Regions from separate parts of the Rhizobium sp. 268 genome, predicted to be linked through region 2. Evidence: predicted binding sites of a transcription regulator. Region 2 holds the regulator's gene; each other region holds the start of a gene.
The links. The regulator LexA, encoded in region 2, represses DNA repair genes until DNA is damaged. The targets are predictions, from matches to a motif close to TGTTCNNNNTGTGTTCNG.
Positions count from the first base shown of each region.

Region 1: a site for LexA is predicted at 1,419-1,436, ahead of OS035_RS27015 (ribonuclease T2 family protein). Genes of this name have one in related genera too.
Region 3: a site for LexA is predicted at 808-825, ahead of OS035_RS13535 (ImuA family protein). Genes of this name have one in related genera too.

Region 1 covers NZ_JAPPSO010000016.1:52,613-54,879, reverse strand. Annotated here, with positions in the region: gene ettA (energy-dependent translational throttle protein EttA) at 1-565, opposite strand, end outside; gene OS035_RS27015 (ribonuclease T2 family protein) at 664-1,404, opposite strand; gene OS035_RS27010 (alpha/beta hydrolase) at 1,564-2,267, shown strand, end outside.
Region 2 covers NZ_JAPPSO010000009.1:227,530-229,796, reverse strand. Annotated here, with positions in the region: gene kdsA (3-deoxy-8-phosphooctulonate synthase) at 1-75, opposite strand, end outside; gene OS035_RS19355 (VOC family protein) at 75-968, opposite strand; gene lexA (transcriptional repressor LexA) at 1,165-1,884, shown strand; gene OS035_RS19345 (ComEC/Rec2 family competence protein) at 1,865-2,267, opposite strand, start outside.
Region 3 covers NZ_JAPPSO010000006.1:111,711-113,977, forward strand. Annotated here, with positions in the region: gene OS035_RS13525 (DUF1737 domain-containing protein) at 1-59, shown strand, start outside; gene OS035_RS13530 (metallopeptidase family protein) at 246-683, opposite strand; gene OS035_RS13535 (ImuA family protein) at 845-1,789, shown strand; gene OS035_RS13540 (Y-family DNA polymerase) at 1,800-2,267, shown strand, end outside.

The sequences.
Region 1 (2,267 bases), on a different contig from region 2:
CGTCCAGGTGGTTGGTCGGTTCGTCGAGTAGCAGCAGGTCCGGCTGCGACAGCAGCAGCCGGCAGAGCGCGATACGGCGCCGCTCGCCGCCGGACAGGCTGGTGACATCGGCGTCGCGCGGCGGGCAGCGCAAGGCTTCCATCGCCATCTCGACCTGGCTTTCCAGATCCCAGAGGTTCTGGCTGTCGATGATGTCTTGAAGCTTGGCTCCCTCTTCCGCCGTCTCGTCGGAATAGTTCATCATCAGTTCATTGTAGCGTTCGAGCACGGCCGTCTTCGAGGCAACGCCTTCCATGACGTTTTCGAACACCGTCTTGTTGGGATCGATATGCGGCTCCTGCTCGAGGTAGCCGACCGTCGCTCCTTCGGCCAGCCAGGCTTCGCCGGTATATTCCTTGTCCTGGCCGGCGATGATGCGCAGCACAGTGGATTTACCGGCGCCGTTTGGCCCGAGAATACCGATCTTGGCATCCGGGTAGAAGGAAAGGTGGATGTTCTCCAAGATCTTCTTGTTGCCATAGGCCTTGTTGAGGCCGGACATATGATAGATGAACTGACGTGCCATGCTGCGCTGCTCCGGGCGGGAAACTTCGATTGTGCCGCTATGTAGGCGAAACAGCGCCTTCGGGCAACGCCGAAACCCGGTTTACGCAGGATTTCCGGTCAGAAGCCCGCTGCGTCGACGACGCCCTCGTCGCAGCCGAACGTCGTTTTTCCCGCGCCCTGGATCAGATCGCCAAGCCCGGTGCTCTTCGCCGACGCCGCCCCGGCGGCTTCCGAAAGCCCGATGGTTAACCCGCTGATCATCTTGACATTGCCGGCCCGACGGCAGCTCATCTTGACGCGTTCGCCGGCACCCGGCCCGAAGCTCTTGTCGAAAGCCGCCTTGATCGCCTCAGCCTTGACCGGCTTGCCGATATTGGCGGCGAAGAGATCGCGCACGGCCGAGGTGTTGAGCGCGCCGACGAGGTGCACGCCGACGCCGAAATAATCCTCGGCGCTCATTTTCGTGCAGGTGCCGTGCTTTACCCATTCATGCCGTTCCAGGCCGGATTGTGTGCCGGGCATCGCCTTTGCCAGCGCCGCCTGCGTCTCGGCCGACAGCGTAACCGCCGGCAGCGTGTCCCACTTGCCGTCCTTGTCGGCCGCTTTCTGCTCGGCGCTCACGCCGCAATAATCCTGCCGCATCGGCCAGAGCCCGTGCAGCGAAAAATTCGTCGCATCGGCGCGCTCGCCGGTCTGGCTTGCGCATTCGGCCTTCTTCTGATTCGTCTGGCAAAAGGCCGGCTGCCAGCTCGCCGAAAGAATAAAACGGGTGCGCCCACTAGCCTCCTGCGCCACGGCGGCGCCAGCAAGAACCATCGATACGGCGAACGTCAAGGTACGCAACTGCATGCTGCTCATTTCAACCCCCAAAAAAGAACAATACAGGAACAAATAAGCACGAAGATCGAAGACCCGCAACCCTGAATCGCAGCAGGAACGCAATTTGTTATCGGATAAACCCGGAACCGATGTTGCTTTTGGGCGGTGATCTGGTCTGTTGCCGCAAGGAGGATCCCGATGTTTTCTGAAACACAAAGGCTCGCTTCGACGGGGGCGTCGCTCGCCTATCACCATGCCGAGGCCGTCGGCCCGGCACGCGGCATCCTGTTGATATCGCACGGTCTCGCCGAACATTCGAAACGCTATCGCGCCTTTGCCGAGGCGATGGCGGCGCGCGGCTATCATGTTTATGCCCATGATCATCGCGGCCACGGCGAGACAACGGCGCCCGACGCGCCGGTCGGCCGCTTCGCCCGGCGAGGCGGCGTCGACAGGGTGATCGGCGACGTCCTTGCCATGCGCGCTCACGCGGCCATGCGCCATCCCGGCCTGCCGGTAATCCTCTTCGGCCATTCGATGGGGGGCCTGATCGCCCTTAATGCCGCCGTCACGGCGCCGGCCGATTTTAACGCCGTCGCCGTCTGGAATTCGAATTTCGCCGTCGGCCTTGCCGGCCGCGCCGCCCAGGCGATCCTGCTTGCCGAACGCATGCTGAAGGGCTCCGACGTGCCGAGCGGCCTGTTGCCGAAGCTCACCTTCGCCGCCTGGGGACAATCGATTGCGGGCCGCCGCACCGAGTTCGACTGGCTGTCGCGCCTTCCCGGTGAAGTCGACGAATATGTCGCCGATCCGCTCTGCGGCTTCGACGCCTCGGTCTCGCTCTGGCTCGATCTCTTCGAAATGACGTTTCGCGCCCCGCAGAAGCTCCATCTGGATCGGCT
Region 2 (2,267 bases):
GCGGCCGGTATTGGAAAAGGTGACCTGGCCTGCGCCCTCGCCGATCCTGACTTCCGAATTCGTATCAGTGCTCATCATCTTTCCTCGAAGGCGAAAAGCGTGCCCTGCCCGGGCGCCGGCTTCACCAGAATGCGATTGTTCTTGCGCGTGTAGGTCACTCCGTTAGCAGCCAAATGCGCTTCTGTCACGGCAAGATCGGCGACGGTGAAGAGGATGGCCCGGCCGCGCAGGCCGCGGTCGGCGGATAAGACGGCAACCTCGAAATAGGCCTCCAGCCCCTCCGGCGTCATCAGGCTGATTTTCGCATTCGGCGCCGCGATATTGACGCCGAAACCGGTTTTCTCGACCGCCGACTGCGCCATGGCAAGGCTGACGAAACCGGCGTAGGCGGCGGCATCAGGCGCGCACAGCGCGATCTCGGCGATGCCGGTCACGCCATTGGCATGTGTCTCCAGCGCGCCGCGGTCGGCGGGCAATGGATTGATGCGCTGGCAGGTAAAGAGAAAGAAGTCCGGCGCACGCAGATCCGCTGCAAAGGCCAGTTTGAAGCTGCCGACGCTTTCGGAACCGTCCGGCATCTTCATTGGCCGGCTGAACTCCAGCATCTCGCCGGCGCTCGATCCGCCGGCAGCGAAGTGCCGATGATCGTGGCCGGCATCCTCGGTGCCGAAAACCACCGCCGAAAGCCCCTCATCGCCGCAACGGAAGCGGAAGGCCCGGTTGCGGGCGGTGAAGACATTCCCTTGCCGCGCCGAGGCCTCGCTCTCCTCGACGCTGGCGATACCGAGCGGCTCCAGATAGGTCTTGTCGGCGAAGAAGACACAGGCATTCTCCGTTCCGAAGGGATGGCGGGCATCGGCGGCAACCGTGAAGCCGAGCTTGCCGAGCCGCTCGCGGGCCAGATCGATATTGACGACGGGCAGCACGACATGATCCAGCGGGTGCGGTTTGGCGGAACGCTCGTTCATCATATCCCTCCCTCAAACGATAAGAGATGTGCGACAGCACCACCCCCAATGCAAGACATGTGTGCCAATCCGGCGAATGAAAATAAAAATCTCAAAGAGTTGGCGGCAAGTTTTACGGAAATTTAGCTACTTGCAGAACACATATGGAACATATAGTGTCTGTTCTGGATTTGTTTCAATCAGGGGTCACACGCCGATGCTCACGCGCAAACAACAGGAGCTTCTCCTTTTCATTCATGAGCGCATGAAGGAATCCGGCGTTCCGCCATCTTTCGACGAGATGAAGGATGCCCTGGATCTGGCCTCCAAATCCGGCATTCATCGCCTGATTACAGCGCTCGAAGAACGCGGTTTCATTCGCCGCCTACCGAACCGCGCCAGGGCGCTCGAGGTCATCAAGCTTCCCGAAGCCTATAGTCCCAGCATCCAGCCCCGGCGCGGCTTTTCGCCGAGCGTCATCGAGGGCAGCCTCGGCAAGCCCCAGCCGGTCGCCGCCCCCGCGCCTGTAAAACCCGTCGCCGACAACGGCAACTCGGTCTCGGTGCCGGTCATGGGCCGAATCGCTGCCGGTGTTCCGATCTCGGCAATCCAGAACAATACCCACGACATCGTCGTTCCCGCCGACATGCTCGGCTCCGGTGAACATTATGCGCTGGAGGTGAAGGGCGATTCGATGATCGACGCCGGCATCTTCGACGGCGACACGGTGATCATCCGCAACGGCAGCACCGCAAGCCCCGGCGACATCGTCGTTGCCCTCGTCGATGACGAGGAAGCGACGCTGAAGCGCTTCCGCCGCAAGGGCGCCTCGATCGCGCTTGAGGCGGCCAACCCGGCTTACGAGACCCGGATCTTTGGGCCCGACCGCGTCAAGGTGCAGGGCAAGCTCGTCGGCCTCATTCGCCGCTATCACTGACACTGGACAGGCCGGATTCGGTAAAACTGTTGCTGCGCCAGTCATAGGCGCGCTGGCGCATCCATGGCCGCGACAGCGTTTCGAATGCGGTTGCGACCTCCAGGCCGGTATCTGCGAAGCGCAGCTCGAGGGAACCGGTCTTGCGCAGCGTCTCACCGGTGAAGAGCGTCGCGCCTGAGCGGCAGCTGTTGAAACGCAGGCGGACCGGCGTCACGACGATATCGGCTGCATCGCAGGCCGGGCCGAGATAAGCGGCATTGTCGATGATGCTTACCACACGGCCATTGCCAAGCCTTGATATGCACCAGGCCTTTTTGACGCAGGAGAAGCGGTTTGTTTCACCGCCCGCGGCGGCCCCCCGCATCGCTGTCCTTGCTTCATTC
Region 3 (2,267 bases), on a different contig from region 2:
TCGTCAAGACGGTCGAAGGCAAGGATTACCATCCCGAGATAAAGCTCTCCGAGCAATAACGCGTCCTGCCGGAAGCACGGCTTCAGCTCTTTGTTTGTGCACGTCGTTATCCCGGAACCGCTGCACACTTTCCGGGCGACATGTATTACAGCGCCGCGCGTCTTCAGACGCGCAAAGGACGCTGTAACAGTTGAATCTACGCATCGTGCTATCCGAAAATCGATTCCGATTTTCGGGCCGATGCGCTAGCGCTCGGCGGCTTCCTCGGCGCTTGCCTCGATCCGCTCCATATCGTCGTCGCTCAGCCCGAAATGGTGGCCGATCTCGTGGATCAGGACGTGGGTGATGATATCGCCGAGCGTCTCGTCGTTCTCGGCCCAGTAATCGAGAATGGGGCGCCGGTAGAGGCGGATGCGGTTCGGCATCTCGCCGGTTTCCAGCGTGAAACGTTCGGAAATACCCCTGCCTTCGAAAAGACCGAGAAGATCGAAAGGGGTTTCCAGCGCCATGTCCTCGAAAACATCGTCATCGGGGAAATCTTCGATCTCGATCGTAAGGTTGGTCGTCAGCTGGCGAAATTCATCCGGCAGATGGCTATAGGCCTCCATGGCCAGCGACTCGAAGGTGCTGATCGTCGGCGCATGGCGGTCCCGCCAATCATCGCTCTGGTCTATGCGGGCCATGAATATTCCTTCCTTTGCGGGCCCATATAGAACCTTTATCGCCGATTTTCGAGTGCGGAATCAAAGGCAGGAATAAATTCATAGAAAATGGCCGTTGACTCTTCATTAGCTCTCTGGAATCTATAAGAACATAACAGGAACAATACGGATTGGAGAACGCCATGGCGCAGCACGCCCTGGCGCGCGAGCGGCTTTTTGCGCTCCGCGAAACCATCGCCAAACTGGAGGGGAAGCCCGCGCCGGCGCTTGCGGCAGCGGAGCGGGAAGCCTTGGCAGAGGGGGGAAAGACAGCTCGGAGATGCAGTCTGCCGCCGCTGGCGTTTGGGGTGGAGTGTCTTGACGAGGCGCTGGAAGGCGGCCTGCCCCTCGATGCGATCACCGAATTCCGCTCCGCTCTGTCGCGTGATGCCGGTGCGGCAAGCGGGCTGGCGATGGCTGTCGCCGCGCGACTGCAGAAGCAGGAAGCAGATGCCGGCAGGCTTCTGCCGCTGCTCTGGATCGGCGATGCCGTCGGCACGCTGGAGGCCGGTCGTCCCTATGCTCCCGGGCTGCGGGATTTCGGGCTGAGCCCGGAGCGGTTTCTCCATGCGGCGCCGCGCAAGCTGGACGAGGCGCTCTGGCTGGTGGAAACCGCGTTGGAAAGCGCTGCCTTCTCGGCCGTCATCTTCGAAGTGCGCGGCAATCCCGCCCATTTCGGCCTGACCGAAAGCCGCAGGCTCAGTCTTCGGGCGCGTGCTGCCCGCCGTCCGCTCTTTCTTGTCCGCCAGGCCGGGGCGGAGGAGGCAAGCAGTGCGGCCTTCCGTCTGCATGTCGAACCGGGTCCATCCGCTCTGCGGCCGTTGCCGGGGGAATCGAAGCTTTCCGGCAGCATCGGCAATCCGATTTTCCGTCTCACGCTGGAGAAGGGCCGTAATCCGGCCCCGCTCTGCTTTTTTCTGGAGTGGAACCCCCATGAACGCGAATTTCTCCCTCTCGCCGAGCCAAACCTCGTTCGTCCTCCAGGCGAGCCGTCAGCGTATTCTGGCGCTCAGCTTTCCGCATCTGCCAACGGACCGCATCGCCCGCAGGCGATGGGGGCTCTCCTGGCGTTCGACAGGGCGTCCTGAGGCACCGCCTATCGTCTGTTCCGGCAAGCTCAACAATGCCATGCGGCTGACGGCGCTGGACGAGTTGGCAGAGCGGCTGGGGCTGAAAAAGGATCAGGGCGTTGCCGAAGCGCGCGCCATGTACCCAACGCTCGAGGTCGCCGAAGACGATCCGGCAGCCGACCGCCGGTTGCTGGAGGCCATTGCCGACTGGTGCGACCGTTATACGCCGCTGGTGGCGTTCGACGGCAAGGACGGTCTGTTTCTCGACATTAGCGGCTGCGCCCATCTCTTCGGCGGGGAAAAGGCGCTTCTCAAGGATGTGCTGTCGCGGCTTTTTCATATGGGGATCGATGCGCGTGGCGCCATCTCATCCTCACCAGGCCTTTCCTGGGCAGCGTCGCGCTTCGGGCAAGGCGGCGTGATCGAAGACGAGGAGGCGGAGCAGGTGCTGATGTCCTTGCCGGTTGCAGCCTTGCGGCTGGAAGGACAAACCGTC